Regions from separate parts of the Salinivibrio sp. IB282 genome, predicted to be linked through region 1. Evidence: predicted binding sites of a transcription regulator. Region 1 holds the regulator's gene; each other region holds the start of a gene.
What was found. The regulator CRP, encoded in region 1, controls carbon source genes, mostly activating them, when cyclic AMP is high. The targets are predictions, from matches to a motif close to TGTGANNNNNNTCACA.
Positions count from the first base shown of each region.

Region 2: a site for CRP is predicted at 1,897-1,912, ahead of BZG14_RS11640 (NupC/NupG family nucleoside CNT transporter). Genes of this name have one in related genera too.
Region 3: a site for CRP is predicted at 3,052-3,067, ahead of dinG (ATP-dependent DNA helicase DinG). Genes of this name have one in related genera too.

Region 1 covers NZ_MUET01000043.1:5,723-14,789, forward strand. Annotated here, with positions in the region: gene kefB (glutathione-regulated potassium-efflux system protein KefB) at 1-1,111, opposite strand, end outside; gene kefG (glutathione-regulated potassium-efflux system ancillary protein KefG) at 1,104-1,685, opposite strand; gene BZG14_RS09940 (ABC transporter ATP-binding protein) at 1,883-3,811, shown strand; gene BZG14_RS09945 (TIGR02444 family protein) at 3,820-4,296, shown strand; gene BZG14_RS09950 (hydrolase) at 4,280-5,269, shown strand; gene BZG14_RS09955 (YheU family protein) at 5,398-5,616, shown strand; gene BZG14_RS09960 (phosphoribulokinase) at 5,673-6,542, shown strand; gene crp (cAMP-activated global transcriptional regulator CRP) at 6,792-7,424, shown strand; gene BZG14_RS09970 (hypothetical protein) at 7,555-8,421, shown strand; gene BZG14_RS09975 (DUF1338 domain-containing protein) at 8,491-9,067, opposite strand, start outside.
Region 2 covers NZ_MUET01000059.1:14,076-19,126, reverse strand. Annotated here, with positions in the region: partial or broken gene BZG14_RS11645 (BCCT family transporter) at 1-1,435, opposite strand, end outside; gene BZG14_RS11640 (NupC/NupG family nucleoside CNT transporter) at 1,983-3,206, shown strand; gene yjjG (pyrimidine 5'-nucleotidase) at 3,336-4,013, shown strand; gene BZG14_RS11630 (hypothetical protein) at 4,101-4,406, opposite strand; gene BZG14_RS11625 (fasciclin domain-containing protein) at 4,820-5,051, shown strand, end outside.
Region 3 covers NZ_MUET01000056.1:8,851-13,049, forward strand. Annotated here, with positions in the region: gene BZG14_RS11355 (primosomal replication protein) at 1-75, opposite strand, end outside; gene BZG14_RS11360 (sulfite exporter TauE/SafE family protein) at 100-873, opposite strand; gene dinG (ATP-dependent DNA helicase DinG) at 888-2,960, opposite strand; gene BZG14_RS11370 (porin) at 3,497-4,199, shown strand, end outside.

The sequences.
Region 1 (9,067 bases):
TCAGCATTAAAGGCGTGGTCATCATCGACAAGCTCACCACCACCAACAAAAACGCGTTTAACTCTTGGTCAAGTAAGCCCTGGCTACGCGCTGCATTGAAAATAACAAACGCAAACTCTCCCCCTTGGCTGAGTAATACCGCCATTTGACTGCGCGCTTTTGGCACCACCCCAAAGGCACGCGCCAAGCCATAAAGCAGCAAGGTCTTCACCAAGATCAACGCCGCGACCGCTCCCAGTATGGCCAGTGGGTAGTCGAGCAATAGACCGAGATCAACGGTCATTCCCACTGCAATAAAGAACAGCCCAAGCAACAAACCTTTAAAAGGCTCAATCGCGGTTTCTAATTCATGACGGTATTCACTTTCCGCAAGCAATACGCCCGCAAGAAACGCCCCCAGCGCCATCGATAGGCCTAACGCTTGCATCGCCAGGGCAATCCCGATCACCAAGGCCAGCGAGGTCACTGTAAATAGCTCGGTGACGCCGCTCATGGCCACTAAACGAAACAGCGGACGCAGAAGGAAATGACCGCCCACCAGCAAAATACCAATGCCGACAAACATCCATAATACGTCGAGCCAACTGCCAGCACTGCCACCGGCCAACGCTGGGATCACAGCCAGTATCGGGATCACGGCGATATCTTGAAATAATAAAACGGCAAATCCAGATTGTCCGGTTTCGCTGCGCATTAAACGTTGGTCTTCGATGATTTTCATCGCAATCGCGGTAGAAGAAAGCGCCAGCCCCGCCCCGATCACCACGCCTTGTGGCAACGTGAGCCCAGCGAAGATACTTAATGACCCTATCACGATCCCGGTCAGCACCACTTGGCTACCACCAAGGCCGATAATAGGGCGCCACATTTTCAATAGCTTTTTAGGGTTAAGCTCCAAGCCAATCAGAAAAAGCAGCAGCACCACGCCAAATTCGGCAAAATGGAGAATCGCATCCACATCACGGACCAGGCCCAGCCCCCAGGGCCCGATCACTATGCCTGCCAGCAAATAGCCAAGCACCGAGCCCATACCCAAGCGCTGGGCAAGAGGAACCGCAATCACCGCCGCCAATAAAAAAACAAAGGCCACCGATAAGAGGTTGTTATCCATCCTCGCCTCCTTGGTGCGCCAATGGGTCAGCGAGCCAATCGGCATAAATCTCAGCAAACGCTTCGCGATCGGCATCGCCAACGCGGCGCGCCCAGTGCAAGACCAACGGTGGGATCCAATCCATCCGACATAATGAGGCGGTTAACTCAAAAGGCTGCAGTAGCTCGGCCATCGAATATTTGTTGTAACCTTGTTGACTAAACGCTTCGGCCGCTCCCCCGGTGGTCACCACAAAGCGGCAGGTTTTACCGGCCAACGCATCCCCGCCTTGCCCATGTGCAAACCCTTTCCCGAGCACCACATCTATCCACTCTTTCAACAGCGCCGGACAGGAATACATTTGCAGTGGATGCTGAAAGACCAACACATCGGCGTCAGTGACCAACGCGCGCTCATGATGGACGTCCACCACAAAATCCGGGTAGGCGGCGTAAATATCGTGCACGCTGACATGGGCCAGCGGCGTAATGGCCTCAATTAAACGACGATTGGCAACGGATTCATCGGGGTCGGGGTGAGCAAAAATCACCAGTACCTTGGGAAGAGAGGGGCTTTCAGCCTTATCTCGGGGCATAGGCTTCCTTGTCTTATGATTATGGTCAGAACGCAATCTGTTCATTTATTCCGTGTTTTTAACTTTAACACACAAACATGCCCCGTCTGTGTCTGACCAGTGGGATGACGCGGTAGAATTTGGCAATCCCGGTATCAAGCTGGTATAACGACCGCGCGACAATGCGCACCCATCAACCCGAGACAGACTGAGAAATCATGATTCGCTTCTCCGATATTCAACTGCTTCGAGGGGGTAAGCCCCTGCTTGACCACACTTCTGCCACTATCTCACCGGGCGACAAAGTCGGTCTGGTGGGCAAAAATGGCTGTGGCAAATCGAGTCTGTTTGCCTTGCTGCGCCATCAATTATCGTTGGATGCCGGCCATTGTGACTACCCGAGTCAGTGGCAGGTAGCATGGGTGGCGCAAGAAACCCCCGCGCTCGACAAAAGCGCGCTCGAGTACGTGATTGATGGCGACAGCGAATACCGCGCGCTACAGCAAGCCCTACGCGACGCCGAAGCCCGTGATGACGGTAACGCGGTGGCGATGTTACACGATAAATTGGATGCCATTGGTGGTTATACCATTGAAGCGCGTGCGGCCAGCTTATTAGATGGTTTGGGCTTTAGCCAACCACAAATCCACTGGTCACTCACCCAGTTCTCAGGTGGCTGGCGAATGCGGCTGAACTTAGCACAAGCGCTATTATGTCGCTCTGATCTATTGTTGCTCGATGAACCCACTAACCACCTAGATCTCGATGCGGTCATGTGGCTAGAAAAATGGCTACAGCAATATCCAGGTACCTTGGTGTTGATCTCTCACGACCGGGATTTCTTGGATCCTGTTGTCAATCGCATCATTCACATCGAGCATCAACAGCTCAATGAATACACGGGTAATTATTCCGACTTTGAGCAAATGCGCGCGCAAAAATTGGCCCAACAACAGGCGCAGTACGAAAAGCAACAAAAGCAAATTGCCCACATGCAATCGTATATCGATCGCTTTCGTTACAAAGCCACCAAGGCCCGCCAAGCGCAAAGCCGGATCAAAGCCCTTGAGCGGATGGAGAAGGTATTGCCCGCGCAATACGATAACCCGTTTAGTTTTACCTTCTTCACGCCGGACGCCTTACCCACCCCCATTTTAATGATGGACAAAGTGGCGGCGGGTTATGATAAGACACCTATTATTGAAAACATTCGCCTTAACCTGGTACCGGGGGCACGCATTGGCTTGCTGGGGCGCAATGGGGCGGGTAAGTCGACCCTGATTAAACTCCTCGCGGGCAGCTTACCCGCCATGGCCGGTGAATTAACCTATTCACAAGGGGTGAAAATTGGCTACTTTGCCCAACACCAACTCGATACGTTGCGCATCGACGATACGCCACTTCAGCACCTAAACCGGTTAGCCCCCACCACCGCTGAGCAAACCTTACGTGATTTTCTCGGCCGGTTTGGCTTTCAAGGCGACAAGGCGCTCGAGCCCATCGGGCCCTTCTCTGGAGGCGAAAAAGCCCGCTTGGTGCTCGCCTTATTGGTATGGCAAAAACCGAACTTACTGTTACTCGATGAGCCAACCAACCATCTGGACTTGGATATGCGCCAAGCGCTGACACTCGCCTTGCAGTCTTACGAGGGTGCGATGGTGATTGTCAGTCACGATCGCTTCTTGCTGCGCGCCACCACCGATGACTTGTATTTGGTCGACAATGGCGCAGTGCTACCCTTTGATGGAGACTTGAACGATTATCACCGTTGGCTGACCGATCAACAGCGCGCTGATCGCGCTGAGAGCAAAAAACAAGCGGCCGCGGAGAAAACGGCGCCGCAACAAACACAGGTGGATCGTAAAGCACAAAAACGCCGCGATGCCGAGTTACGTAAGCAAACCGCGCCTTTGCGGAAAAAAATTGACAATCTCGACACACAGATAGAACAACTCTCTGCCATTATCTCTGACGCAGAAAATCAGTTGGCGGACCCCGAGATTTACCACAGTGATAATAAGGCGCGGCTCACGGCGCAATTGCAACGTCAAGCGGATGCTAAATCGACGCTCGAAGAGGTGGAACAAGAATGGATGGAGCGACAAGAAGAGCTGGAAGCCCTGGAGGCGACATTCAATCAGGACTAACCCCTGGGATGGCGAATCCCGCCGACCTGTGGCAGTTTTGTTTACATCATTATGGCAAGCCCGAGGTAAAGCAAGCTTGCCTCAGGCTGCAAGACGAGCACCAAGGCAACGTGAATCTTGCCTTGTTACTCGCCTGGATTGAACAACACGGCTATGGGCTTGCGCCCGAGAGCCTCACACAACTGAAGCATGCGTTAAGCCGCTCTGAGCATTTGCTTATTGCCTATCGTCACCTTCGGCGAGAGTTGAAGCCGCGGGTCGGCAGTGGGCAGTACAAAAAAATGCTCAACTTTGAGCTCAGTTTAGAAAAATTCCAACAGCAAGATTTAGTCGATGCCCTCAATCGTCAAACCTGGCTCACGGACACCGCCTCTCCTCTCGCCTACTATTGCCGTCAGCTGTCACCATCAGCACGCAACCTATATACATCACTGAAGGTGACGCCCGCCGAGGAAGAGGGAAGCAACCATGATGACACCGTTTAAACCCATTCCCAGCGCGCGGAACGCGCACTTACAAACCTTGTTGCCTCGCTTTTTGCGTCGAGCCCCGCTTTTCACCCCTCGCTGGCAGCAATTTGATCTGCCTGATGGCGATTTTGTCGATCTGGCATGGACACATCAGCCGCAGCCTGGACAGCCGATTGTTGTTTTATTCCATGGCTTAGCAGGCAGTTTCGACAGCCCCTATGCCAACGGCTTGCTCGCGGCCTTCCAACGCCAAGGTTGGTGCGGCGTGGTGATGCACTTTCGCAGCTGCAGTGGCCGCCTTAATCGTGCCGCGCGAACCTATCACTCGGGAGAAACCCAGGACGCGCGTGCCTTCTTCACCCATTTACGTCAAACCTATCCAAAGAGTCAAATTGGCGCAGTCGGGGTCTCTTTGGGGGGGAACATGCTGGTGCGTTACCTGGCGGACTATCACGATGATCCCATCGTGGCCTGTGGTTGCGCCGTGTCGCCGCCACTTGACCTTGCCGCTTGCTCGATGCGTATCCAACAAGGCTTTTCCCGTATTTATCAAGCCTATTTGTTGCGCTCGATGCGCCAAACCCTAGCGGAAAAACTCACACGTCATCAGCAAGTGGGCCGATGGCACGCGGGGGAGCGCCCGACGATAAAAACCTTGTTCGAGTTTGACCAAACCGTGACTGCCCCGCTTCATGGCTTTGACGATGCGCACCATTATTATCACGCCTGTAGCGGCCTTTCCGTGCTTAATACCATTAAGACACCGTTGGCCATCATTCATGCCAAAGACGATCCTTTTATGACCGACGCGGTGATCCCAACCTCCCCATTACCCGCGAACATTGACTATCAACTCACTGAGCATGGCGGCCATGTTGGCTTTGTCGCCGGTAGTTGGCGCCAACCTCAGTTTTGGCTTGAGCAAGCGGTGCCTGGCTGGCTCGCCGCTTATTTGCCGCATGAGTCACTGAGTAAGTCGGCGCGTTAGCACCGTCAAAGGAAGCAAAGAGAACCACTGCATTGACTGGTATGATCGGGTAAAATGCGAGCTAATTCACAACATTCACATCAGGCATCCGAGGATGCCATCCTGAGATCACTAAAAGGTGATGTAGTATGATGGTTCCATGGCAGTCGATTCCTGACGAGACGCTGACAGCGTTAATCGAGCACTTTGTGTTACGGGAAGGAACCGATTATGGTGAGCAAGAAGTCAGCTTTGCACAAAAAGTGGATGATGTTCGCCAACAATTGCAATCCGGGGACGCCGTGATTGTATATTCCGAGTTGCACGAGACAGTGGATATTCGTCGTAAAACAGCACTCGGCTCTTAGCATCGCAGTACACGCCGTATCGCGATACAAATTCAGACTGAATGACAGGGCGCGTCATGTCGGCTAAACATCCTATTATTGCGGTCACCGGCTCATCAGGAGCCGGTACCACCACCACCTCGGAAGCCTTCCGAAAGATGTTCCAGATGATGAACATCAAAGCGGCCTGGCTAGAAGGGGATAGCTTTCATCGCTTTACCCGTCCTGAAATGGACGTCGAGATCCGTAAAGCACGTGAACAAGGCAAACATATCAGCTACTTTGGCCCCACGGCCAACGATTTCCCGCGGCTAGAGCAGTTTTTCCGTGAGTATGGTGAGCAAGGCACCGGGAAATATCGCCGCTATTTACATACCTTTGATGAAGCGGTGCCCTATAACCAAATGCCTGGCACCTTCACGCCATGGCAAGACTTAGCCGACAATACCAATGTATTGTTTTACGAGGGACTGCACGGCGGAGTGGTCGATGGTGATGTCAATGTTGCACAGCATGTCGATCTCTTGATTGGAATGGTGCCGATCGTCAACCTAGAGTGGATTCAAAAATTTGTCCGCGATACGCGCGATAGAGGCCACTCTCGTGAGGCGGTGACCGACTCGATTGTGCGCTCAATGGATGATTACCTGCACTACATCACCCCGCAGTTTTCTCGCACCCATATCAACTTTCAACGCGTGCCGACGGTAGATACCTCAAACCCATTAAATGCCAAAGGTATCCCGTCTTTGGATGAAAGTTTTGTGGTGATCCGCTTTCGTGGAATGAAAAACGTCGACTTCCCTTATCTGTTGCAAATGATCACCGGGTCGTTTATGTCACGGCATAACACCTTAGTGGTACCGGGAGGAAAAATGGGCTTTGCGATGGAATTGATCATCCGTCCATTGATCCAACAATTGATAGAAAAAGGCAAGATTGGCTAAGGCGTAGCGCATCCATGATGTATTACTTCTCAAGCCGTGATCTTAGCCACGTTTTTGCCAGATTTTTAGGCGGTTGGCCTAGATCAAAATCAAGAAATCACCAACAAAAAAAGATACACTCTTGTTAACATACAGTGAGCTTGTAGCCCGCGTTCAGACTTCGTATTCTGTGCAATGATCTGATGGGTTACCCCTCAGACAAAGATAGGACGTTGTTGCCGGGCAACACATGCAGAGGAAATAAGTTATATGGTTCCAGGAAAACCTCAAACAGACCCTACACTCGAGTGGTTCCTTTCACATTGTCATATTCATAAGTATCCGTCTAAAAGCACGCTTATCCATGCAGGTGAGAAGGCGGAGACCTTGTATTACATCGTGAAAGGGTCTGTGGCCGTACTGATCAAAGATGAAGAAGGCAAGGAAATGATCCTGTCTTACCTTAACCAAGGTGACTTCATTGGTGAGCTCGGACTTTTCGAAGAAGACCAAGAGCGCACTGCTTGGGTGCGCGCTAAATCACCGTGTGAAGTGGCAGAGATTTCATTTAAGAAGTTCCGCCAGCTCATTCAAGTGAATCCTGACATCTTAATGCGCCTGTCTTCACAAATGGCGCGTCGTTTGCAGGTAACGAGCCAAAAGGTCGGGGATCTCGCCTTCCTGGACGTCACAGGCCGCATCGCGCAAACCTTGTTGAACTTGGCTAAACAGCCGGATGCCATGACACACCCTGACGGTATGCAAATTAAGATCACTCGTCAGGAAATTGGCCAAATCGTCGGCTGTTCGCGTGAAACCGTGGGACGTATCCTCAAAATGCTGGAAGAGCAAAACCTCATTTCCGCACACGGTAAAACCATCGTGGTATACGGCACACGCTAATTGCGCCGCTCTCTGTATCACCAACCGACGCCCTGGCGTCGGTTTTTTTATCTCCGCTTTCTGGCAAGCGTCTGGATAACTTCTACACTCAAAACGATATGGTTAACATAAAACTAACAAGGTATCGTTTATGAAAAAACTCATGGTTTCTCTCACCGCCTTGGCGCTCTCTGTGCTTTCAGCCCATGCCGTGTCCAATACCACAATTGTGCACCCCGAGCCACGCGCTGGGTCGGCGCTTGATCTCTATGCCATTGAGCTGATTGAGTTTCTTGCCGAAAAATCAGGAGAGCCTGTCACCTTGCAAGCTTTTGACGGCCAAATTGGCTCTCAGTCTCGTAAGGTGGAAATGCTCAAGCAAGGCAAGCTCACTATCGACTGGCTGGGTGCCGACCGCACGCTGGAATCTGAACTGATCCCCATTCGCTATCCCGTGTTTCGTGGTCTACTCGGCCATCGCCTGTTTATTACCAACCAAACCACAGAGCCCCAACTCGCTCAGATAAGTAGCGCGGGTGATTTGCAGTCTCTTACCATGATTCAGGGACAGGGCTGGGCCGACGTCAAGGTGCTCAACTCAGCGGGATTTCGCGTACGCGAAATATCGAGCTTTGAAAATATTTTCAAAGTGGTTGATACAGGTCGTGCTGATCTCTTCCCGCGTGCCTTGATTGAGCCTTTTAGTGAATTAGCCGAGCGGCCACAATACGGTAATCTGTTAGTTGACCCGCACCTGATGCTGATCTATCGCTTCCCGATGTTCCTGTTTGTGTCTCCGCAACATGCTGACGTCGCCGACATGTTGAATGGTGCTTTTGAAGCGGCATACCAAGACGGATCATTTATTGAGTTTTTCAACAACGCTCCGCTGGTCAAAGAAACGTTTGAAAAAGCCAACATTGATGAACGCACCGTGATCCGGGTCGATAACCCGCATTTAAGCAACGAAACACAAGCGATTCCAGACACGTATTGGCTCGATATCGAGGCTGAATAGACGATAAAAAAGGGAGCATAGCATACGCTCCCTTTTCCCTATGATGTCGATTAAGCGATGTGTGGCGCACTAATGGGTGCTTTCAAAGATTTTGTCTGCCGAGGCAGCCACAAAACCTTGGTAAAGCTCACCATTGGGCAGAACATAACGCTTAGCAAACTCATAAAAACCACCCGGGATGGTTTGCGTGTCATCAGAAAAAGCAACTGGCACGCGATCCGCCATGGTGGAGGATTGCTCCAGATACACCGACGCGTCACCTTTGACTTCCCCGCCTGACTCGTTAATCGCAAAGCCATTGTCGCGCAATTGGTTATTCACCGAGAGGCAATCATCATGCGCATTCAGCTGATTCACACTCACGGTAAAATGGTTGGCACCATAACCGTGTGCCGCCACCCAAGACGCATATTCACTCTCTTCGGCAAGTGTTTGATAGGTTGCCCAGTCAAGATCCCACAAGCGACCCTGATGGAGAAAGTCACTGCCTGTGAGTGACGACGCATCAACTTGTGCCACCAGCTTCTCAACAATCGCCTGAAGCGCGGGCGAGCATTGCTCGACCATCAACTCACTAATAAAGACTTTTGGCATCAGAGGATCGGGGTGCTCAAAATGGCAGGCGTTGAGCTTTTTCGCTTCAAAG
Region 2 (5,051 bases), on a different contig from region 1:
CAGGCACGTTCACTTTACCACCGGCAGAAATGGTGTCGATAACCAATGACCCTGAGTCAGACGAGGTGATAAAGAACACCATGACTAGGACAATACCGATAAACGAAGTGATCGCTGCCAGTGGCAGATCATCTAGCATCGCAAACAGTTTCAGTGACAGCTCTGCATCTACAACGGCTGTGTAGCCTTCATTGACGAACTGACCAATTGCGGTGCCGCCAAAGGCCGTCATCCACAACACACATGCAGCTGATGGGATAATCAACACACAAGTGATGAATTCACGCACGGTACGGCCACGCGATACGCGCGCAATAAACATACCGACGAATGGGGACCAAGAAATCCACCACGCCCAGTAGAAGGATGTCCAGCCTTGGGTAAAGTTGGCATCTTCACGGCCAAATGGCATTGACAGCGCAGGCAAGTTTTGCAGATAAGCGCCCAAGTTACCAAAGAAACCGGTCAGGATAGCGATGGTTGGACCTACGGCAATCACGAAGATCAGCAGCAATAGCGCAAGTATCATGTTGATTTCAGACAGGCGCTTGACCCCTTTATCAACACCAGCAACAACCGAAAGAATCGCTGCCCCTGTGATACCCATGACCAATAACACTTCTGTGGTATCACCTAGCGGTGTATCAAACAGATAGTGAAGACCCGCTGATGCCTGTGAGGCCCCTAAGCCGAGCGATGTCGCAAGACCAAACAAGGTCGCGATGATTGCCAAAATGTCAATCACGTGGCCCGTCCAGCCCCAAACACGTTCACCGAACAGTGGGTAGAACACAGAACGCATGGTCAAAGGCAAGCCTTTGTTATACGCAAACAGTGCCAGGCCTAACGCCAATACCGCGTAAATCGCCCATGGGTGCAAGCCCCAGTGGAAAATAGTCGCAGACATACCTAAGCGGCGCGCCGCCTCTGTATCGCCGGCAGCAGCCCCTAAAGGCGCCCAGTCAGTGCGAAGGCCTTCAGCCCCCACGGATGTCCCACCTAGCGCCGTTTGGAAATGCGTCAATGGCTCTGATACCCCGTAGAACATCAGACCAATACCCATACCAGCAGCGAAAAGCATCGCAAACCAGCCGCCGTAGCCGTAGTCAGGCTTCGCTTCGGTACCACCGAGCCTCACTTTACCCAGTGGAGACGCAATCAGAACTAGACAGGCAATGACAAAAATGTTTCCTGCTGAAAGGAAGAACCAGTCTAGGTTTGAGGTTAGCCATCCACGGAGGTCCCCAAAAACAGGACCAATTTGGTTTTGAAAGGCCAGGGTGACAAAAATGAAGGCCAAAATAGCCAGCCCTGAGACCATAAATACTCGGTTGTGAATATCAAAACCAAACGGGCCGAGTTTCAGTGCCACGTTATCCTGACCGACCTGATAGTCAGTATCGATCGGGTTAACCTTCCCGTCTGGTGTCATCATATCTTCATGGCTTTTATCGCTCACGAGTTAACTCCTTAGTCCGTTTATTCGGAAGCCTGTGAGTGTTGGTGGTGCGCCCATTATTTATTGCCGTTCAAGCCATCTTTATCAGCAATAAAAGACCAGCTGTCACCACACAATCCGCTACATTACCACATCTGAGAAAAAATTTAATTAGGCCCCTAACCAAATGTTTACTTTCTGACCAACCACCTAATTCTAACTTCCCTCCATGTCCCGATTTTACTGGCCTTCCCAGTTATTTGAACTCTTTATTTCAGAACAATAAACAATTTAGTTAATAGGCTTGAGAATCCCTAAGACCCTTTTAAAATCATAGTGGTATTTTCCACCATTGCGAAGCAAATATCGCGAGCATGACAGTCTTCACGCTTGGTCATCGCGCTTTCTCATATCAAATCCCCCTTCAATGCAACAAAATGCAAACATAACCAAAACAAAGTGACTCTTGTCACATCCTTAAAACCACGTACAATACCGCCGCAATCGTTTTCCATCCTAAGTTTAACGTTTGCGGAGCAACATCATGCAGTTTGGCATTGGCCTTTTGGGGATTAGCGTCCTCTTTCTTGTCGCGATGGTTTTTTCTGAAAATCGCGCCGCGATTAACTGGCGCACCGTTGGCGGTGCATTCCTAATACAAATCGTCTTTGCTGGCTTTATCATCTCGGTTCCCCTAGGCCAGCGTATTTTAGCCAATGCATCTGAAACCGTCTCTGCAATCATCAGCTTTGGTGACATTGGTGCCGAATTCCTCTTTGGCGATCTCGCGACATTCAAACTCGGTTTTATATTTGCCTTTAATGTATTACCCACCATCGTTTTTTTCTCTGCCCTGATCGCCGTGCTGTACCACATTGGTGTCATGACATGGATCATTCGCCTGATTGGTGGATTACTACGACGTGTACTCGGCACATCGCGTACAGAATCTATGTCTGCTACCGCCAATATTTTTGTTGGCTCTGTTGAAGCGCCGCTGGTCGTTCGTCCTTTTCTTGCAGCCATGACACGCTCAGAGCTGTTTGCTGTCATGGTGGGCGGGCTCGCCTCAGTGGCTGGCGGCACTATGGTCGGCTATGCCGGGCTCGGTGTGGAAATGAAGTATCTCATTGCAGCGGCGTTTATGTCGGCACCGGCAGGACTCATGATGGCTAAAATCATGGTGCCACAAACCGAAACGCCGATGAGTCAAGCGCAACATCAATCAGTAGAAGACGCACAGGATAAGCCAGTCAACCTGATTGATGCCGGCACGCAAGGCGCATTAAGTGGCTTACAAATCGCCATGGCGGTGGGTGCCAGCTTATTGGCCGTGATCAGCATGATTGCGCTTATCAATGGTGGCTTAGGTAAGCTTGGTCCGATGGTACACGTGCCTCAGCTAAGCCTTGAGTGGTTATTTGGCTACCTGTTCGCGCCCGTCGCTTGGTTAATTGGTATCCCTTGGCAAGAAGCCATGACCGCAGGCACCTTGATTGGTAAAAAAATCGCCGTGAACGAGTTTGTTGCGTTTGCTGATTTTATGAACCTAAAAGGCCAGTTATCCGCCCACAGTCAAGCTATCGTGACATTTGCACTGTGTGGTTTTGCCAACTTGACCTCCATTGCCATGTTGATGGGCGGCCTAGGCGGTATCGTACCCGAACGCCGTGGCGACATCGCTAAACTCGGTATGCGAGCCATTCTCGCGGCGACGCTAGCCAACCTGATGAGTGCGACGCTCGCTGGCCTCTATCTTTCCCTGTAACGGCACAGCGTATTCGCTCGCGACCTGGCACACTGTTTCTCACCATGGACGGTGAGTAAAAAATAGACTCGAAAACCGCACTGGCACTCTGTTACACTTAGTTAACTTTACGTAAAGAGATGTAATGACATGCGATACCCATGGGTTTTATTCGATGCCGACGAGACCTTGTTTCACTTTGATGCCTTCTCTGGCCTACAACGTCTATTCTCACATTATGATGTCGATTTTGATCATCAGGCGTTTGCCGAGTACTCCGCACGCAATAAGCCACTGTGGGTACAGTATCAAAATGGCGAAATTGACGCCCAGACTCTACAGACAGAACGCTTTACTTGCTGGGGAAAGCGCTTAAACGTCGCCCCTTCCACCTTAAACCAAGGCTTTTTAGATGCCATGGCAGACATCTGTGAACCATTACCAGGGGCACGGGAACTGATCGACGCTATTTCCCCACATGCCCATATTGGCATCATCACTAACGGATTTACGGCTTTGCAAGATATTCGTTTAGAAAAAACAGGGTTGAAGGATGCGATTTCTACGTTGGTTATTTCCGAACAGGTCGGTATCGCTAAGCCTGATCCACGTATTTTTGAACATGCGTTTGAAAAAATGGGCCGCCCGCCGAAAGAAAAAATATTGATGGTGGGTGATAACCCACATTCCGACGTCCTTGGCGGGATGCAAGCGGGCATTGATACATGCTGGCTAAACGCTGATAACACGCCCGTGCCTGAAGATATTGCGCCGACACACCAAGTTAGCTCCTTGCATCAATTAAAGAACTGGCTACTGCCGACCTAAACATGGACCCAAAAAAAGAGAGCAATCATGCTCTCTTTTATCAGCGCCGCCATTGTCCATAGCGGCCTAAACATCATCGCGCGTCTCTTAGCTGTGGTCGCCTTTGATGAATGCAGCTTGCTCTGCGCGCTCACCTTGGTCGGTGCTAGCGACAAAGTTGATTGAGCGGCTGTTTTGGTTTTGGGCATGGATAAATACACGACCAGACTCATCCGTTACCTTCGCATCCAGACCCGATTCGCTGGCGACTTTAGCGCCTTTTACCGCTTGACCTTGTTCAGTGACCGTTACCCAAGCGCCCCCTTCTGCAGGGTCTACATTGAGGTTCAGACCACCCGCCATCACAGACGTTGAAGCGAACGCTAGGGCAAAGATTGCAGCCAATTTTTTCATGGTTTGTTTCCTCTTTCGTAATGGGTTGACGGCTATTAAACGCAAATTATGCCGGCGATTTGTCACCTCAATGTCTCCATTTCCAAAACCTGGTTTCAGAGAGTCATTAAGGTGCTAGCACGGTTCAATATCGCCGTTGCGTTATTGCCTTGGAACGAGAGTGAGATTACGCCTGAAATACCGTGACGACAATCACAATAATATGAATAACTCATTCGAAAAATTTCACAAGACGGCGGCAGTTATTCGGCGTAGAAAAGGGAAGATGGGGAATATTTTTCTGTCCAGTGATCGACTTCATTCCCATCCTCGTTTTCACCCTTGCAACAAAGTGATCCTTCCCAAGTCGTCACCAAGAGTTGCAATAAGGCAACTTATTGGGTGGGGAAACGAACGCAAAAGGGAGAACAATGATGTTAACACGCACGATCTCGACATTAGCTATCACTGCGACATTGCTGGTTGGAATGGGAAGCGCCGTTGCTGCCCACCATAAAGGCGAGCATGACATTGTTGATACGGCGATGAAAAATGACGACTTTTCAACCTTGGTGGCAGCCGTAAAGGCAGCGGATCTGGTTGATACTTTGAAAGGAGAAGGCCCATTTACCGTCTTTGCCCCCACTAACGCAGCCTTTAACAAGT
Region 3 (4,199 bases), on a different contig from region 1:
ACGCCGATCGACCTCTGCCGCTTGAACAGCGAGTTGGTCTAAATGCTGAGCCATGGCATCGATTTGCGCTTTCATGGTGTCGTTCTCTTTTATTGAGGGCTAAAACCACGCATCAACGGCAAGTTTGCCCGCTAGAATAACTACCGCGGTGATAAAAATAGGGCGAATAAAACGGCTACCAAAGCGGATGGCCGAGTGTGCGCCAATAAAGGCACCCAGCATAAGACACGCACCCATGGTTAAGCCCAGTGCCCAGCTCACATGGCCTAATAGTGCGAACGCCACCAGTGAGGTGAAGTTGCTGGTAAAGTTCATCGCTTTTGCCAACCCAGAGGATAGCAATATATTCATCCGATAGAGCGACATGGTGGAAACCGTCCAAAACGCGCCGGTTCCCGGGCCGGCTACCCCGTCGTAAAAGCCAAGTGATAAACCTTGACTCCATTGTTTGATTGGCAACTTCGGACAAGGTGCGGGTAGCTGGTTGTTATCACCCTTTGGGTGTGGGTGCCAAATGGTATACACCGCGGCCACCAATACCACGATTGGTATGGCTTTTTCGAGCCACTCGGTGCTTAACACGTCCACCAGCAGGGTGCCGGCCGTGGCGCCAATTAAAGTGCCCCAAAAAGCATGTTGCCAAAACGAGGGAGAAAATAGGCGCTTTTTATAATAAGTGAAGGCAGCGGTGCTTGAAGCAAAGGTCGCGGCCAGCTTATTGGTGCCTAACGCAACATGCGGCGGCAGGCCTAGCGATAACAGGGCAGGCACAGTGAGCATGCCGCCGCCGCCAGCCACCGCATCAATAAATCCAGCGACAAACGCAGTCAGCCCCAGAATAACTAAAGTAGAGAGGTCAATCAGTTCCAGCATGTTAACTCATCAGTTTAAGATTCGATCACGCGCTTAAAGGGCGGCAGCGAGTCGAGTAAAGATTGGCCATATCTGCGGGTGATAATGCGCCGGTCAAGGAGCACTACTTTACCAGAGTCCTCTTCTTTGCGCAGTAGTCGCCCCACGGATTGCACCAGCTTTTTACTGGCTTCTGGTACGGCAATTTGTAAAAACGGATTGCCACCACAGCGCTCGATATATTCAGCGTGTGCTTCTTCAACCGGCGACGTCGGCACGGCAAAGGGGATTTTAGTAATAATAAGGTTGGTCAATAAGTTACCGGGTAAATCTAAACCTTCGGAAAAACTGCCGGTGCCAAAAATGATACTGGTTTTATCATTATTAACGGCTTGTTGATGCGCTTTGAGTAACGCGGTACGCGACTGGCTCCCTTGGCAAAGCAGCTGCCAGCCCCGTTGCTTGCAGGTACGTTCAATCGCTTGTGTCACTTGCTTCATTTGCCAATAGGAGGCAAAGAGCACCAAAGAGGCACGTTCACCTTCTAGGTGCTCAAGTATTTTATCGTTTAATGCCTCTGTAAAGGCACTGGCTTGCGGCTCACAAGGCATCGTCGGGATCACCAAGCGCGCTTTATTGGCGTAATCAAAGGGTGAGGGTAAGGCTAAATAACGCGAGCCGTCGGTTTCGCTCAAACCAACCTGACGGCAGAAATAGCTAAACCGATTTAGAGCACGCAAAGTGGCGGAAAAAAGGCCCACGCCAGCGGCGCGAGACCAGAGCATTTGATCCAGACGCCAGCCTACTTCTAAGGGAGAGACATGCACCCAAAGATCCCCCTCGCGCTCACGGCAGGCTTGCACCCAACGGGCAAGCGGTGCGCCTTTATCGGCATTCGGTTGGGCCATTAAGGTCCACACCTTTTCTAAATTTTCTAACCGTTGCAGGAAAAACGCGGTTTCCGCGAGCGCCGGATCGGCGAGTTTTGCCGAAATGTCATTTTCTTTCAGACGCTCATTGATCAAATCATGAATTTTTCCCAATGCTTGARGGGCTTTTTTACTTGCGGTTTTAAGCTGCTCACTGGGTGCAATCAGGGCTTCGGGCAGTTCACCGTCGGCAAAGCGATAACAACCGTCGTCGTTGAGCGACAGTTGGCTGAGCATGTTTTTTGCTTCGCGTAACCCTGGGATCAGGGTTTGAATCGCGTCTAGCAAGCTATCGGCAAACCGATGTGCGCGCGTCATATCCGCGGTATTGCCCAACTTAGTCGTCGCTTGATTGAGTTTTTCTAGCCAACCGACCACGCCGAGCAAACTGGCACTGGCGGCTGAAAAGTCACGCGCCACCGTGGGCAAGTGATGAGCTTCGTCAATCATATACAGGCACTGCTCTGGCTCGGGCAAGATCACCCCGCCGCCGAGTTCGAGATCGGCGAGCAGCAAGCTATGATTGACCACCACCACATCCGCTTTATCCATCGCTTCACGTGCTTTAGCAAACGGGCAACCACGGTGGGCGGGCAAACCGGCATGACAAGTGTGTTTGTCAGAGGCGATGGCTTGCCAAAGATGATCAGCAATGGGTTTTGGCCAACTGTCTCTGTCACCACCCCACTTACCCCGACTCAGCGCTTCGTAAAGATCATTCAGCAACAATTGTTCGCTGCGCTTGGGTTTTTGGGTAAATAGCGCGCCTTGAATGCTCTCGGTATCTGCCACTGCACTTAGCTTATGTGCACAGCAATAGCGTTGGCGCCCCTTGGCCAAGATAAAATCAAACGGTTTGGGGCAGATGCGATGAAAAAACGGGATATCTTTATTGGCAAGCTGTTCTTGCAACGCCACCGTCGCGGTGGAAATGACCACTTTTTTATTGTTGTTAAGCGCAAACGGAATCGCGCCCATCAAATACGCCATTGATTTGCCCACCCCTGTGCCTGCTTCTGCCACTAATAATCGGCGTTTCGGCTCGTAATCGCCGGCCAAGGTTTTCGCGAGCTCTGCCACCAAATAGTTCTGAGCTTTGCGGGGAACAAAGTGAGGAAGTTGATCTTGTAGCGTTTGGTAGCACGCGCGAATGTCTGATTTTACGGCAGGGCTGAGCATCAACAGGTCCGAGTTGCAAAGGTTGGCGGCCAGTATAACACGAGGTAAAAACGTGAAAACGATCGCGAACTGCAAGATTTCCTTACAGATATGAGATCTTGGTCACGAATTTAATTTGAACCATTCTTCGCTATCTTGCTGATCTGCCGTTTGATTAACAAAACGCCTGATTTAAGCTATTGATTAGTTTTTTATTCTTTATATTGTGTTTTTAAATGTATTTTTTAGTGTTTTATGTTGTTAGTGTTTGTTGTTTATTTTCATCAAAAGGCGGGTGTTGAGTTAATTAAACTGTGATCTCAGTTCAACAGATGTCAATATGTTATTGTTTTTAAGAGTTTTTTGTCTAGATTGTAATGCGCTTCCGGCGAGTTGACAGAACCACAAATGTTCTGCACGATTAGCCACGAAGTTTCAGTGAACTGGCATTTTGTGCTTCGCAGCGTTTGCTGCTGGTAATAGAGTGACAGTCACCATAAAACAGAGTTCCAAGAAGGAACTCATAATGACTAAATAGAAAAGGCAGTGGATTAACCATGAAAAAGACTATTCTAGCAATGGCAGTACCAGCTCTGCTGGCTGCTGGCTCAGCATCAGCAAGCATCAACCTGTATGACGCAAACGGCGTTAAAGTAGACGTGTCTGGTGCCGCTGAAGTTCAGTACATCCAAGACATCGGTAACAACCAAGACGCGAAATGGCGTCTAGACGACGGTGACGTTCAGTTTGATACTGAAGTTGCTGTATCTGACTCTCTTAGTGCAATCGCGGCAGTAGATTTTGAATTCGAAAGCGCAGATAGCGTTACAGACAATTATTATGACAAAAAGAACGATGAAGAACTAACGCGCGATATTGATATTACTGATAGTAACGGTAACGTCGAAAACAACGTGCTTTACGTTGGTTTGAAAGGAGACRGGGGTCAGTTCACCGCAGGTCGTCAGCTGTTGCTGATGGYTGACGCTGGTATCACTAAAGACTATGAGTTGGCTAAAAATGCATTCGGTGCCGATTATACCCATGCTCAGCAAGTAGGAAAATACGTTTATGATAACGGTACTTTCTACGGTGCTGCGACCTACACTGACAAGAGTGATGGCTTTGACGACAATAGCGTTGCAAACGGTACGGAAGGTTACGCTGGTGCTGGCGATGACACTCGCATCTATGAAGCACGTCTAGGCTACCGTGTTGCTGACGTTGACGCGCGTGTTTACTATCAAAAAGCAGATAACG